2 regions of the uncultured Phyllobacterium sp. genome follow, and region 2 is predicted to be linked to the other one. Evidence: predicted binding sites of a transcription regulator. Region 2 holds the regulator's gene; the other holds the start of a gene.
What was found. Region 2 encodes PhoB, which activates phosphate uptake and scavenging genes when phosphate is short. Its sites were predicted from a motif close to TGTCATNNANCTGTCAT; they were not measured.

Region 1: RDL77_RS12155 (esterase-like activity of phytase family protein) is a predicted target of PhoB. The motif match lies at 2,479-2,495, and genes of this name have one in related genera.

Annotation. Positions count from the first base shown of each region.
Region 1 covers NZ_CABSQF010000016.1:98,102-105,359, reverse strand. The annotation lists partial or broken gene RDL77_RS12160 (NAD(P)H-quinone oxidoreductase) at 1-162, shown strand, start outside; gene RDL77_RS12155 (esterase-like activity of phytase family protein) at 222-2,423, opposite strand; gene RDL77_RS12150 (DUF1013 domain-containing protein) at 2,650-3,345, shown strand; gene RDL77_RS12145 (GNAT family N-acetyltransferase) at 3,432-3,968, shown strand; gene RDL77_RS12140 (YafY family protein) at 3,965-4,672, opposite strand; gene RDL77_RS12135 (DJ-1/PfpI family protein) at 4,678-5,274, opposite strand; gene RDL77_RS12130 (DUF1127 domain-containing protein) at 5,302-5,598, opposite strand; gene RDL77_RS12125 (propionyl-CoA synthetase) at 5,730-7,258, opposite strand, start outside.
Region 2 covers NZ_CABSQF010000063.1:526-7,783, reverse strand. The annotation lists gene RDL77_RS23055 (biotin transporter BioY) at 1-324, opposite strand, end outside; gene RDL77_RS23050 (TIGR00282 family metallophosphoesterase) at 391-1,215, opposite strand; gene RDL77_RS23045 (5-formyltetrahydrofolate cyclo-ligase) at 1,276-1,890, opposite strand; RNA gene ssrS (6S RNA) at 1,918-2,074, opposite strand; gene RDL77_RS23035 (MoxR family ATPase) at 2,764-3,603, shown strand; gene RDL77_RS23030 (VWA domain-containing protein) at 3,673-4,863, shown strand; gene phoB (phosphate regulon transcriptional regulator PhoB) at 4,864-5,550, opposite strand; gene phoU (phosphate signaling complex protein PhoU) at 5,571-6,296, opposite strand; gene pstB (phosphate ABC transporter ATP-binding protein PstB) at 6,320-7,093, opposite strand; partial or broken gene pstA (phosphate ABC transporter permease PstA) at 7,160-7,258, opposite strand, start outside.

The DNA.
Region 1 (7,258 bases), on a different contig from region 2:
GGTATTGCCCGGGAACTGGAGCTGAAAGTCTGGCCTCTCTTGGTGCAGCGCCGCGTCGCCCCGGTCATCGACATGGTCTATCCGTTCCACGAGGCGTGGCGCGCGCATGAGCGCATGGAAGAAGGCAAGCATGTCGGCAAGATCGTTCTCGACGTCAGCTGACATGCCTCAAGCAAAAGGCCGCGCAGCAAGCGCGGCCTCCTGCAAACGTTGCGAACGGCTCAGTTTGCCGCGCTGACCTTGCCGATGCCGAAGAACAGCGTTTCGCCGGACGAGCCGTCGACGCCGTCATTATCGGTGACCGCAAAGCCATTGCCGGCGACGTCGACGGTAAAGCCTTCCAGCTTGTCGACGACATAACCATTGGTGCTCTTCAGGTCGGCGATGAAGTCGCGTGCCAGCGTCTTCTCGACGACCGGCAGCTTTTCACCGAGCTTTGCCGGTTTCAAGCCGTCCAGCGCCACGCGATAGAGCTTCTTGTTGACCGCCTTGTCACCGATCAGATTGTCGCGTTCGACAATGTAGAGCTGGCCGTCATGGGCGGTGATTTCGGAAAGACCGACCCAGCCGTCACCGCTCTTCTTGTCCAGCGGATAGGAGACGGCACCCCAGCTCTTGTCCTTGACATTGTAGCTCAGGAGCTTGACGAAGCCTTTTTCGTCATCCTTCCATTCCCGCTGCACGGCCATCCACAGAACGGTGGCATCGCCTTCGCCGACGCGGGTGATCCCTTCCAGCCCGAAACGGGTCTGATGCGGCAGCAGCTCCTCGGGAAGCGCGATTTCCTTCTTGATCTCGCCCTTCTCGTTGACGTTGAAGATCGCATGCGGCACCAGCTTGGACTGGTCGCCCTCATTGGCGAGCCAGAAGCCGCCCGCGCCATCGGTGGTGATGCCCTCGAGATCGAGCTTCTGGGCCGGCTGGCCGCCGCGCGTGACCACCAGCGCCCGGGTGATCTTTGCCGGTGTCTGCTTGGCATCGATGGTGAAGATGGTGGGCGCGGCGGAATAGAACGAGTCCGAGACCGCATAGAGCTTGCCCGGCTCCTTCAGGTCTGCGACCAGGCCCGACAGGGCACCCCAGCCCAGCGGCGTGCCATCATCCTTCGACACCGACACGATCTTCGGATAGGCCGGTTCCTGGTCCTTCAGCTCATAGATCATGACATGGGAGCGCGCGCCGCCATCCGCAACCAGATCGGATTCATTGGCGGTGACGAACAGGTTGCGCGAGGGAATGGCAAGAATGCCTTCCGGGGCGATGCCCGATGGCAGCAGCTGCACGAATTCCGGGTCCTTGCCGGTATCCTTGTGGACGCCGACGACGGAACCGCGCTCGCTGGCAACGAAGATGTAGTTGGTGTCGCCATACTGCGCGACTTCGGCGCCTTCGAGTTCCACGCCCTTCTTGTTGCGTTTGTCGGGATAGTGACCGGCTGCCGCAATCCTGTGTTCCAGCGAGGGGCCGGATTCATAGAGAACCTTGCCGTCCGTGGAGAAGATCGTGAAGCTGCGCGAACCGCCCTTGTAGTCGCCTTCATTGGCTGTGAGAATGCGGTCATTGCCAAGCCATTTCACGGTATCCGGCTCGCGCAGGACACCCTTCATGCTGCCGTCGAACTTCAGCGCGCCGTCGTTCTTGACGTCGATCTTGTCGAGATCGACCGTGCCGGCGGAGAAATGCGAGGTGATCTTGCCGCTGGCCGCATCGATGATCGCGATATGGTTGTTTTCCTGCAGGGTGACGGCGATCTGGTTGTTCGCGTTGATCGACACGAATTCCGGCTCGGCATCCTCCGGGGCGATGTCGGCAAGGCCGGTCAGAACGACGGTCTTCATGCTCGTGCAATCGGGCGCGCCGTTCTTCAACGAGAAAATCTTGAGATCGCCGGAGGGAAGCTGCGGCAGCTCGCCATCATTGAGTTTTTCGTCGCGCTCGTTTTCGATGGCAACGGCGGCAAAGGTCCTGTCGGGCGAGACGGCGACCGAGTCCGGCTGACCGCCGAGATCGCAGCTCGTCAGCACCGTGCGCGATGCAAGGTCGATCACGTCAAGCCGGCCGGAGGGATTCTTGTGATCCTTGGAGGTGTTGACCGCCGCCAGCACCATGGCGCCGGCAACCGCAACGGAGGTTGGCTCACCTTCGACCTTGAGCAGGCCGGCGGCCTTGGGCCTGGCGGCATCGCTGATATCGATGAAGCCGATGGCGCCATAGGGGCTGTCGGAATAGACCAGCGTCTTGCCATCTTCCGAGGCCGTGATGATTTCCGACGATGTCGGCTTTGACGTGTCTGCATCCTTGGGTAGATTGTCAGCAACCGGGAAGCTGGCGATCCGGTTGAAAACCGGTTCGGCAGCGGCTGGCAGGGCGATGGAAGCGACCAGGGCGGTCCACAGTCCGATGCAAAGGGTTTTGCGCGGCATTGTTGAATCTCCTCTTGTTTACAAGGGATCAGTTGCCCGCGGGCGTTGCAGCGGCATGACAATTTCATGACAGTTTGGTGAAACCGGTAATTGCATTCGGTTGCTACGAAAACCGATTCTTGCCCAATCGAGAATTTACCGCTATATAACGCCTCGAATTCCCGGAAATTGTGGTTGAACCCACGTCCCGCCTCACCGGAGCGGACGAACGAGAGGACTATATTCAATGGCCACCCAGCTTCTCATGCCAAAGGCAACGGCCGTCTGGCTTGTCGACAATACCGCTCTGTCTTTTGACCAGATTGCCGCCTTCTGCAAACTGCACCCGCTTGAGGTGAAAGCGATTGCCGACGGTGAATCCGCCCAGGGCATCAAGGGACTGGATCCGCTGATGACCGGCCAGCTGTCGCGTGAGGAAATCGCCAGGGGCGAAGCCGACATCAATCACAAATTGAAGATTCTCGAGCCGAAGGTGCGCGTGCCGGAAGCCAAGCGCAAGGGACCGCGCTACACGCCGCTGTCCAAGCGCCAGGATCGTCCCAACGCCATCCTGTGGCTGGTGCGCAACCATCCGGAACTGAAGGATGCGCAGGTTTCGCGCCTCATCGGCACAACGAAGTCGACCATCGAGCAGATCCGCAACCGCACCCACTGGAATTCCAACAATCTCCAGCCGATGGACCCTGTCACCCTCGGCCTGTGCTCGCAGATCGACCTTGACCTCGAGGTCGAGCGTTCTTCCCGCAACCGCCCGGTCCAGCCCGGCGAAGGCGGCGATACATTGCTGCCGGCATCGGCCACGGAAAACCTGGATATCCAGCCAGCCGTCCGCGAAGAGGACGAAGAGCTCGATGCGGACAAGGTTTTCGCCAAGCTTTCCTCGCTCAAGGGCCGCAATACGGACGAAGACGAGGAAGAATAAGCCATTTGATTGCCTTGACGGGTAGTCCCTGAATCGAGAAAGCTCCCCCTCCGGTGGAGCTTTTTTCTTTTACGGGAGATACAGCCTTGCTGCCGACATTCGAGACGGAACGGCTTTTCCTGCGCCCGCGCACCGTGGCTGATCTGGAAGACTGCATGGCCATGGACCGCGATCCGGAGGTGACCCGGTTCATACCGGGGCCCTGGACGAATCCCGATGCGCATCGCCGTTTCATCACCGCGCGCATGGAGGCGGATTTCGGCCCGGATCTCGGTTATTGGTCGATCTTTGCGCGCGACCGGCCGCAACGGTTTCTCGGCTGGGTCCTGCTGATCCCGGACGATGCGGTGGGGCCGGACATTGAAATCGGCTGGCGGCTCAATCGCCACGCCTGGGGCAAGGGCTATGCGACGGAGGCTGCCCGGCCGCTCGTCGTGCACGCCTTCGGGCAGGCTGGCATCAAGCGCATCGTTGCCGCAATCCATCCGGACAATGCGGCGTCCATTCGCGTGGCGCAAAAGATCGGCCTCACAGCCACGCACGACGGCGCCCCATACAGATACTTTGCCTTGAACCGGGAGGATTTTGCCGCCTCGCTCATGACGGGCCAGACAGCTGTTTAAGACGCCTTCTTGGCATCGGGCGCTTCGCTGAGTTCCATCCGCCGATAGAAATCGGCCAGCGTCTTGCCGCGCTCCTGCCGGAAGATGCGCTGGGCCTTCTCGGCCCTGGTGATTCGGTCGATGCGGAACGTGCGGAAATCATTGCGCAATTCGCACCAGCTGATGACGGTCCAGACCTTGCCCCAGAACCACAGTCCGAGCGGCCTGATGTCCCGCATGCTTTCCTTGCCGTCCATGTCCTTGTAGGCCACCGACAGCACCTGGCACTGGTCCGCCGCATTCTCGGCAAGATCGATCATCGCCCGGTCATGGCTGCTGATATTGGTTCCGGACGAATGAATATGCGTGTTGGCAATGCGCGGGCGATCATCCTTGGGCAGAACAGCCCCGATCTTGATGATGGCTTCTTCCGCTGCACGCGCCATGGAGGCACCGCCCCAGGCCGTTATCAGCCGGGCGCCGGCAACCAGCGCGACCACCTCGTCGCGCGTGAACATCAGCGGCGGCAGGTCAAAGCCTTCCCGCAGGATATAGCCCACCCCCGCCTCGCCGTCGATCGGCACGCCGGTGGACTGGAGGTCGGCAATATCGCGATAGATGGTGCGCTCGGACACTTCGAGCTTTTCCGCCAGCTGGCGCGCGGTAACCAGCCGCCCGCCCCGGAGTTTCTGTACGATCTGAAAGAGACGATCTGCACGTCGCATGCTGCTTAATCCTTCAAGCCTGCCTGGTACTCGCGCGCAATAAAGCTGCGCATCCCGGCAATCTGCCCCGCCTGCTCCGGCAGGAACGCTTCGAGAAATTCCGTGGCAAAAGTGCCCGGCGCCGATCCGGCCGCGCTGACAATCTGCGCGTCGCGCACCGCATGCGGCACGTCCTGATACAGGGAGGAACCGGCATAGTCGCCGATCTGGGACTGTATCCAGCCCGCACCGTTGCTGGTGTGTCTGCGCCCTTCGAAGACACCCGCCCGGGCAAGAGCCAGCGTCCCGCCGCAGATGCCGCCCACAATGCCGCCGCGTGACAAAACCGAATGCAGCAGGGATGCAATGTCAGGAGCATCTTCCGACGGCCAGGTGTTGGCGCCGATCACCGCAACCGCATCCAGATCCGCGTTCTCCTGCGGATCAAGTCCGCGATCCGGCACGAGATGCAATCCGCCAATGGACCTGAGGGGACCCGCCGTCGGGGCCAGAGCAACCGCCCGCGCACCAAACCATTCGACAGCTGATCCGGAAAGCAGACCGAACTCCCAATCGGCAAACTCATCGATGAATACGAGGCCGATTGTCTTTTTCTGGTCCATCGCGATGCTCCCTTTCGGCGTCACTGATCAGTATTCTAGCTTGAAATGTCCGTTTTGGCTTGTTTTTCCGGTTACCGCATGGGCCGGACGCCGCGAACGGCCGGATTGGCGAACGGCGCCGGCATTTTCGCTGCCGGCGGCGTCCTTCATTGAATTGCGCCGTGCCAGACGTTCCGCATAGGCATCGGGCCAGCCGATGTCCTTCAGCAGATAGTCCGGGAGTGCGCTGACGGAGCGTTCAGTCCGCATTTCGTCACGCAGATGTGCATACCGCGACCACAGGCGCCTGACCGTTCCGACGATTCCAAAATCAACCATATTCATGACCCTGTCTCCTTTGCTTACGAAGACACTATCGCACACCCCTCCTGACAACCTTCTGTCAGGAGCCTGTCAGCAGGGGCGAGAAAGATGCGGGCATGGATTTGGCCGGAACAGGATCGTTTGGGGGGCGGTCAACCGGCGGGAATGCCGATACCCCTGGCGTTGAGTACGGCCTTGATCTCGTCGAGGATGGCGGGGTCGTCGATGGTGGCCGGCATGTTCCACGGCTCCTGATCGGCAATCTTCTGCATCGTCCCGCGCAGGATCTTGCCGGACCGGGTTTTCGGCAACCGCTTGGCCGTCACCGCGATCTTGAAGGCCGCAACCGGGCCGATCCGGTCACGGATCAGGGCGACGCATTCCTGCTCGATATCCGCCGCCGCACGGGTAACACCCGATTTGAGCACGATGAAACCGCAGGGAACCTGGCCCTTCAGATGGTCCGCAATGCCGATAACCGCGCATTCCGCCACATCCGGATGGCTTGACAGCACCTCCTCCATCGACCCCGTCGACAGGCGGTGTCCGGCGACATTGATGATGTCGTCGGTCCGGCTCATGATGTAGATATAGCCGTCTTCATCGATGATCCCCGCATCGGCGGTTTTGTAATAGCCGGGGAATTCCGCCATATAGGCCTCGCGGAACCGCTGGTCGGCGTTCCACAGCGTCGGCAGGCAGGCGGGCGGCAAAGGCAGCTTGACCACGATATTGCCCAGCTCGCCGCGCTTGACCGGGTGCCCGGCGTCATCGAGCACCTGCACGTCATAGCCGGGCATGGGCACGGTCGGCGACCCGTACTTGACCGGCAGCATGCCGAGACCCGCCGGATTGGCCGCCATGGGCCAGCCGCTCTCCGTCTGCCACCAATGGTCGATGACGGGAACGCCAAGCTTTTCCTCGGCCCATTTGATTGTATCCGTATCCGCCCGCTCGCCTGCCAGAAACAGATATTGCAGCGAGGACAAATCATATTTGCCGATGAACTCGCCCTTCGGATCTTCCTTCTTGATGGCGCGGAACGCTGTCGGCGCGGTGAACAGCACCTTGACCTTATGGTCGGCAATCACCCGCCAGAATGTGCCGGCATCGGGTGTTCCCACCGGCTTGCCTTCGAACAGGACGCTTGTCGCGCCGATGAACAGCGGCGCATAGGCGATGTAGGAGTGACCGACCGCCCAGCCGATATCGGAGGCAGCCCAGAACACCTCGCCCGCAGCCGTGTCGTAGACCGCGCCCATCGACCATGCCAGCGCAACGAGATGGCCGCCATTGTCGCGCACCACGCCCTTGGGCTGGCCGGTGGTGCCCGAGGTATAGAGGATATAAAGCGGGTCCGTTGCCTTGACGCGCGCGCAGGGGACTTTCCGCCCGCTGGCGGCAGCGACAGCTGCGGCGTAGTCGACATCGCGCCCGGCCACCAGCTCGTGCGGCTGTTGCGGACGCACGAGAATGAGGCAGGAGGTAACCTTGTGCGCCGCCTGCTCGATGGCCTTGTCCAGCATCGGCTTGTAGGCCACCACCCGGCCCGGTTCGAGGCCGCAGGAGGTGGCAATGATCATCACCGGCTTGGCATCGTCGATGCGCGTGGCCAGCTCGTGGGCGGCAAACCCGCCGAAAACAACGGAATGCACCGCGCCGATGCGCGCGCAGGCCAGCA
Region 2 (7,258 bases):
CGGGAAGGCGGCGAGGTAACCGGCAGTCGGTCCGGCGAAATAAAGGAACCCGCCGGCGCCGCCGGCCAGAACCGGCATGCCGATCATCGCTTCACCCAGCCAGGCAAGCACGGTCAGGCCGCCCAGACGCCAGCCGTAAAGCGCGCCGACCATCGTCACGGCAAATGTCTGCATGGTGACAGGCACCGGAAACATCGGCACTTCGATCCACGAGCTGACGGCAAGGAAGGCCGTGCCGATCAGAACGGCCAGAGCCTTGAAGGCAATGGAGCGGTCCGCCAGCCTCAGCGGGACGAAAGCGGTGGGAAATGCGGTCTGGGTCATGGAAGGTCTATCCTCAAACGAGTGTTACAGAATCGGGCGTGATTGGTTGCGCCGGGTTGTATCGAGCTATTTCCAGAAGGCGGGAATGGTTTCCTCCAGCCGCGGGCCAATGCGCAGGGGAGAAATCCTTTCGGCAAGTCCGGTGCGGTCGGAAATATCGACGCCGACGCCGCAGATCGTCGCCTTGCCGCTGGCGGCTTCAAACCGGCCTTTCGGCACCTTCGACAGAAAGCGGTTCAGCGGTTCTTCCTTGTCCATGCCGAGCGATGAATCGTAATCGCCGCACATGCCGGCATCGGACATATAGGCGGTGCCGCCATTGAGGATCTGCGCATCGGCGGTCGGCACGTGGGTGTGCGTACCGACGACGAGGCTGGCGCGGCCGTCGACGAAATGGCCAAAACACTGCTTTTCGCTGGTGGCTTCCGCATGGAAATCGAACACCACGGCATCGGCCTGTTCGCCGAGCGGACAGGCGGCGAGAATCTCCTCGCCGATGGTGAAGGGGTCATGCAGGTCCGGATGCATGAAGACACGGCCCATGATGTTGGACACAAGCACGCGCGCGCCGTTCTTGGCGAGAAACACACCGGAGCCCTTGCCGGCCGTGCCGAGCGGGAAATTCGCCGGGCGCAGGAACCGCTGTTCGCGTGAGGCGAAAACCAGCGCTTCCCGCTGGTCCCAGACGTGATTGCCTGTCGTGACCACGTCGGCCCCGGCATTGATCGTGTCGTGAAAGATTTCCTCGGTGATGCCGAAGCCACCCGCCGCGTTCTCGCCGTTGACGATGACGAAATCGAGCTTCAGGTCGGATATCAGTCCCGGCAATTGCTCATAGACCGCCGTCCGGCCCGAACGCCCCACCATATCCCCAAGAAACAGTAATCTCACGCGCACATCCTGAAAGAGAGCCCGGTCCTTGCCGGGGCCTGAAATGATCGATTTATCTGTCTAGCCGAAGCGGCGCAACCCGCTTTCCGTCAGGATCGCCTCCAGCGGCACATCATGCGGCTCATCGGGTACGGTTTCAACCTGCTGGCAGTCAAACGCCACGCCGATCAGGCGCGGGTTCACGCCCTTGATCTGCAGATGCGCGATGGCCCGGTCATAGTAGCCCGCACCATAGCCGATGCGGTGCCCCCTGACATCGAAGGCCGCCAGCGGCACCAGCATGAAGGATGGATCAAGCACGGCAGCGTCGTGCGGCGGCCCCGCCGTGCCGAAGCCCGTATCGATCATCGGCGCGCCGCGCACCAGTTCACGGAAGAGGATCGTCTGCTTGTCGATGATGGCAGGCAGGCAAAGCCGTGCACCGCGCTCGCGCAGGCCGAAAAGCAGCGGGCGCAGATCCACCTCCGAGCGGATCGGCCAGAAGCCCGAAACAATGGTGCCCGGATCGACGGCAAGCGCCGCCAAGCCGAAATCGGCAATGCGCATCGAGGCTTCGACGCGGAATTCCGTCGTCAGCGCATCGCGGCGGCCAAGGGCCTCCAGGCGCAGTTTCTTCTTCAGCTCTTTGATGGGGGAGTGGTGCTGCACAGGCTTGATTTCATGGGGCGCCGGCACGCGAACCGGCTCGGGATGAAACAAAAGTGGCGTCCACACAACCGATGGAGAAGTCGATCCCGGGAACCTACAAAGTAGGTGGGTGCCGTGTGAAGAAGCCCACGGGCCTCCTCAGGGACAGCTCCCTAAGGGATCATTAAGGCCCCGGGGAATATGTCTCTCCTGTCGAGAAGCGCAGAACGCCGATCCGAATATAGGACGGATGCAGGCATTGCACCAGTGCGCGGCAAACGATTTTCCCTCCCCGCACAATCTTTGTCGCATAATCATTGTGGATGCGTGGAACACCCCCCTCTGGGCTGCCGCCCATCTCCCCCACAAGGGGGGGAGATTGCACTGGCATTAGCGGCTCTGCTTATTCTGCAATGTTGAAGATTGGCTGAAACAATCGTGACAGCTGATCTCCCCCCTTGTGGGGGAGATGTCCGGCAGGACAGAGGGGGGTTGGAACAGCCAAGCTGTTGTTTTATGAGAAATTCACCACCAACTTATCCAACACATCCCAACCCACGTTATTCTCATCCCTGTCCTTTCCGGCGGGAATGCTTCCGGAAACTTTCGAAAGTCGGGAAAGGATCGGCGCTTCGGCTTCACAGGGAGGAAAACCTGTGCGGCCGGGGAGGTTTGGTTCAATGGTTGCGCATTGGGCAAAAACCCTCAAAAACGCCGGGGCGGGTGGTCCTTGGATCGCAAGCATCGCATACCACATACCCCAAGACCCGCGTTCCAGGGACCGCCCGTCTTTCCCACCTTTCAACAGCCAGACGCGAAAGCGGGCGTGGCAACGGGAAAACCATATCGCCGCATTCCCGGACGGCTCTTGCCCTCCTCCGGCACGCCCCTTAATCTTTGTCCATCACGAAAGGGAATGCGATGCGGTTTGAAGGTACAGCGGCCTATGTGGCCGACAAGGACTTGATGGTGGCGGTCAATGCGGCGATTGCACTTGAACGGCCACTGCTGGTCAAGGGCGAACCCGGCACCGGCAAGACCGAGCTTGCCCGGCAGATCGCGGCGGCGCTCGATCTGGAACTGGTCGAATGGAACGTCAAATCCACCACCAAGGCGCAGCAGGGCCTCTACGAATATGATGCCGTCAGCCGCCTGCGCGATTCGCAGCTCGGCGATGCCAAGTTCAACGACATCGCCAATTACATAAAGCCCGGCAAGCTGTGGCATGCCTTCACGACCGACAGGAAAGTCGTGCTGCTGATCGACGAGATCGACAAGGCGGATATCGAGTTTCCCAACGATCTCCTGCAGGAGCTCGACCGCAACGAATTCCACGTCTACGAAACAGGCGAAACGATCCGCGCCATACACCGGCCGATCGTCATCATCACCTCCAACAACGAGAAGGAACTGCCCGACGCCTTTCTGCGCCGCTGCTTCTTCCACTATATCCGCTTCCCGGATGTCGAGACGCTGACCCGGATCGTCGAAGTGCACTATCCCGGCATCAAGCAGAACCTCGTGCGCGCCGCCCTCACCCAGTTTTACGAGATCCGCGATGTGCCCGGCCTGAAGAAGAAGCCGTCGACCTCCGAAGCACTAGACTGGATCCGCCTGCTGGTCACCGACGACATCGCCCCGGAAGATTTGCGCGCCGACCCGAAGAACGCCTTGCCGAAACTGCACGGCGCCCTGCTCAAGAACGAGCAGGACGTGCATCTGTTCGAGCGGCTGGCTTTCATGGCAAGGAGGCAGGGATAAATGGCGCTCACCATCCGCCCCATCGAGAGAACCGGCATCGTTCATCGCATGCAGTAAAAGGGTCCCACAATGTTCCTCCCCTTCTTCCTCGAGCTCAAGGCCGCCAAAATTCCCGTATCCCTGCGGGAATATCTGACGCTGCTTGAGGGGCTGGATGCGGGGCTGGTGACCTATGATGTGGAAGGGTTCTACTATCTCGCCCGTTCCGCCCTGGTGAAGGACGAGCGCCATCTCGACCGCTTCGATCAGGTCTTCGGTCACGTGTTCAAGGGGCTGGAACTGCTCGGCGGCGAGAGCGGTGTCGACATTGCCAATCTGCCCGAGGAATGGTTGCGCCGGCTCGCCGAAAAGCACCTCACGGAAGAAGAGAAGAAGCTGATCGAGGCGCTGGGCGGTTTCGACAAGCTGATGGAAACCCTGCGCCAGCGGCTTGAGGAGCAGAAGGGCCGGCATCAGGGCGGCTCGAAATGGATCGGCACGGCCGGAACGTCGCCCTTCGGTGCCTATGGCTACAATCCGGAAGGCGTGCGCATCGGCCAGGACGAAGGCAGGCACGGCCGGGCGGTCAAGGTCTGGGACAAGCGTGAATTCAGGAATTTTGACGATAGTGTCGAGCTTGGCACCCGCAACATCAAGGTTGCTCTGAAACGGCTGCGCCGCTGGGTGCGCGAAGGCGCCGATGACGAGCTCGACCTTTCCGGCACCATCAGGTCAACCGCCGAACACGGCTATCTCGACGTGCAGACGCGGCCCGAACGGCGCAATCATGTCAAGCTGCTGATGTTCTTCGATGTGGGCGGCTCCATGGACGAGCATATCCGGATCGCCGAGGAACTGTTCTCCGCCGTCCGCTCCGAATTCAAGCACATGGAATATTTCTACTTCCACAATTGCCTCTACGAGGGCGTGTGGAAGGACAACCGCCGCCGCCATGCGGAACGGATACCGACGCTCGATCTCATCCATAAGTACGGACCGGACTACAAGGTCATCTTTGTCGGGGATGCCGCCATGGCGCCCTACGAGGTTTCCCATGCGGGCGGGTCGGTCGAACACTGGAATGAAGAAGCCGGCGCGGTCTGGCTCGGCCGGGTGCTCGACCACTGGAAGAACGCCGCCTGGCTCAATCCGTCAAAGGAACAGTACTGGAACTACACCGCCTCGACGGCGATGATCCGCAAGATTTTCGCGCATCGCATGTATCCCATGACCCTGGCGGGCATCGAAGGGGCGACGCGCGAACTCTCGCGCAGGCACTGATTACCCGAACGAATACCCCGCACCGCGCACGGTGCGGATCGGATCGATCGAGCGGCCGATATTGATGGCCTTGCGCAGCCGTCCGACATGCACGTCGACGGTACGGTCGTCCACATAGATGTCGGCGCCCCAGACATTGTCCAGGAGCTGGCCGCGCGAGAACACCCGGCCGGGGGACTGCATCAGGAATTCCAGCAGGCGGAATTCGGTGGGGCCGAGCTTCAGCTCCCGTTCCTTGCGGAACACGCGGTGCTGCTCGCGGTCGAGCTTCAGATCGCCGAAGCTGAGCACATGCGACAGCAGGCTCGGATTGACCCGGCGCAGCATGGCCTTGATGCGGGCAAGCAGTTCCGGGGTCGAGAACGGCTTGACCATGTAGTCATCGGCGCCGGTGGCAAGGCCGCGCACCCGCTCGCTCTCTTCGCCGCGCGCCGTCAGCATGATGATCGGCAGGATTTCGGTCTCGCGCCGCGCCCGCAGGCGGCGGCAGAGTTCGATGCCGGAAAGGCCCGGCAGCATCCAGTCGAGAATGAGCAGATCCGGCACTTTTTCACGCAGCGCAATTTCCGCCTCGTCACCGCGTGCGATTGTCTCGACGACATAGCCTTCGGCTTCAAGATTGTACCGGAGAAGGACGCTGAGCGCTTCCTCGTCTTCGACAACAGTGATTTTGGGAGCTATCGCCATTGCTGGAATCCTGATTCTGTTTAAGGCTGTCTGGCTTCATCGACGATGATGCTGTGGGTCTGGTCTTCCTTGGGCCGTTCGGCCGGAAGCTGGGCACCCGTCACGATGTAGTAGACCGTTTCAGCAATGTTCGTCGCATGGTCTCCGATGCGCTCGATATTCTTGGCGCAGAAGAGAAGGTGCGTGCAGGCGGAAATGTTGCGCGGGTCTTCCATCATATAGGTCAGGAGTTCGCGGAACAGCGAGGTGTACAGCGCATCGATTTCGTCATCGCGCTCGCGCACGATGTTGACCTGCTGCACGGAGCGTGTCGCATAGGCGTCGAGCACGTCCTTGAGCTGCGTCAGGGCAAGTTCCGCGATGGTCTGCAGGCCGCGATAGACCGAAAGCGTCTGGCGCGTATCGGTGACGGCGACGACGCGCTTGGCGATGTTCTTGCCGAGGTCACCGACCCGTTCGAGGTCGGAGGATATGCGGATGGCGCCGATGATTTCACGCAGGTCGATCGCCATGGGCTGGCGCTTGCCGATGATGGTGATGGCCTTCTCGTCGATCTCGCGCTGTCCGGCATCGAGGATGAGATCGTCCGAAATGACGCGCTGGGCCAGCGCATTGTCGGAGTTCACCATGGCGGTGACGGCCTGTTCGACCATGCGCTCGGCATGGCCGCCCATTTCGGCGATCTTGTGCGTCAGGAACTTCAGTTCGTCGTCATAGGAACGGACGGTATGCTGCGACTCGGTCATATTCTTATCCCTGTTTCCCGTGATTAGCCGAAGCGTCCGGTGATGTAGTCCTGCGTGCGCTTTTCCGTCGGATTGGTGAACATCATTTCCGTATCGCCCACCTCGACGAGGTTTCCGAGATGGAACATGGCGGTGCGCTGCGAAACGCGGGCCGCCTGCTGCATCGAATGGGTGACGATGACGATGGTGTAGTTCTGGCGCAGTTCGTCGATCAGTTCCTCGACCTTTGCCGTGGCAATCGGATCGAGCGCCGAGCAGGGTTCGTCCATCAGGATGACTTCCGGGCTGACGGCAATGGCGCGGGCGATGCACAGGCGCTGCTGCTGGCCGCCGGAAAGACCGGTACCGGCTTCATGCAGGCGGTCCTTCACTTCGTCGAACAGGCTGGCGCGGCGCAGGCTCTTCTCGACGATTTCCTCCAGCTCGTGCCGGTTCTTGGCCAGACCATGGATGCGCGGGCCATAGGCCACGTTCTCGAAAATGGACTTCGGGAACGGATTGGGTTTCTGGAAAACCATGCCGACCCGGGCGCGCAGCTCGACCACGTCGATCTTCGGATTGTAGATATCCTCGTCATCGAGCGTGATCTTGCCGCCGATCTTGCAGCCTTCGATCGTGTCGTTCATGCGGTTGAGCGAGCGCAGGAAGGTCGACTTGCCGCAACCGGACGGGCCGATCAGTGCCGTCACCATCTTCTCAGGCACGTCGAGGCTGACACCGAACAGGGCCTGTTTTTCACCGTAGTGAACGGTGACATCCTTGCCCTGCATTTTGATCGTACTGACCTGTGCACTCATTTTGTCGTTTACCGCTTTTTCGAGAGATCGTTCTGTCATCAGATTCATTGTTCGCTCCCGTTTTACCTACCAGCGCCGCTCGAAGCGGCGACGCAGAATGATGGCTCCAATGTTCATGACTGCAAGAAACAGAAGCAGCACGATGATAGCGCCGGATGTACGTTC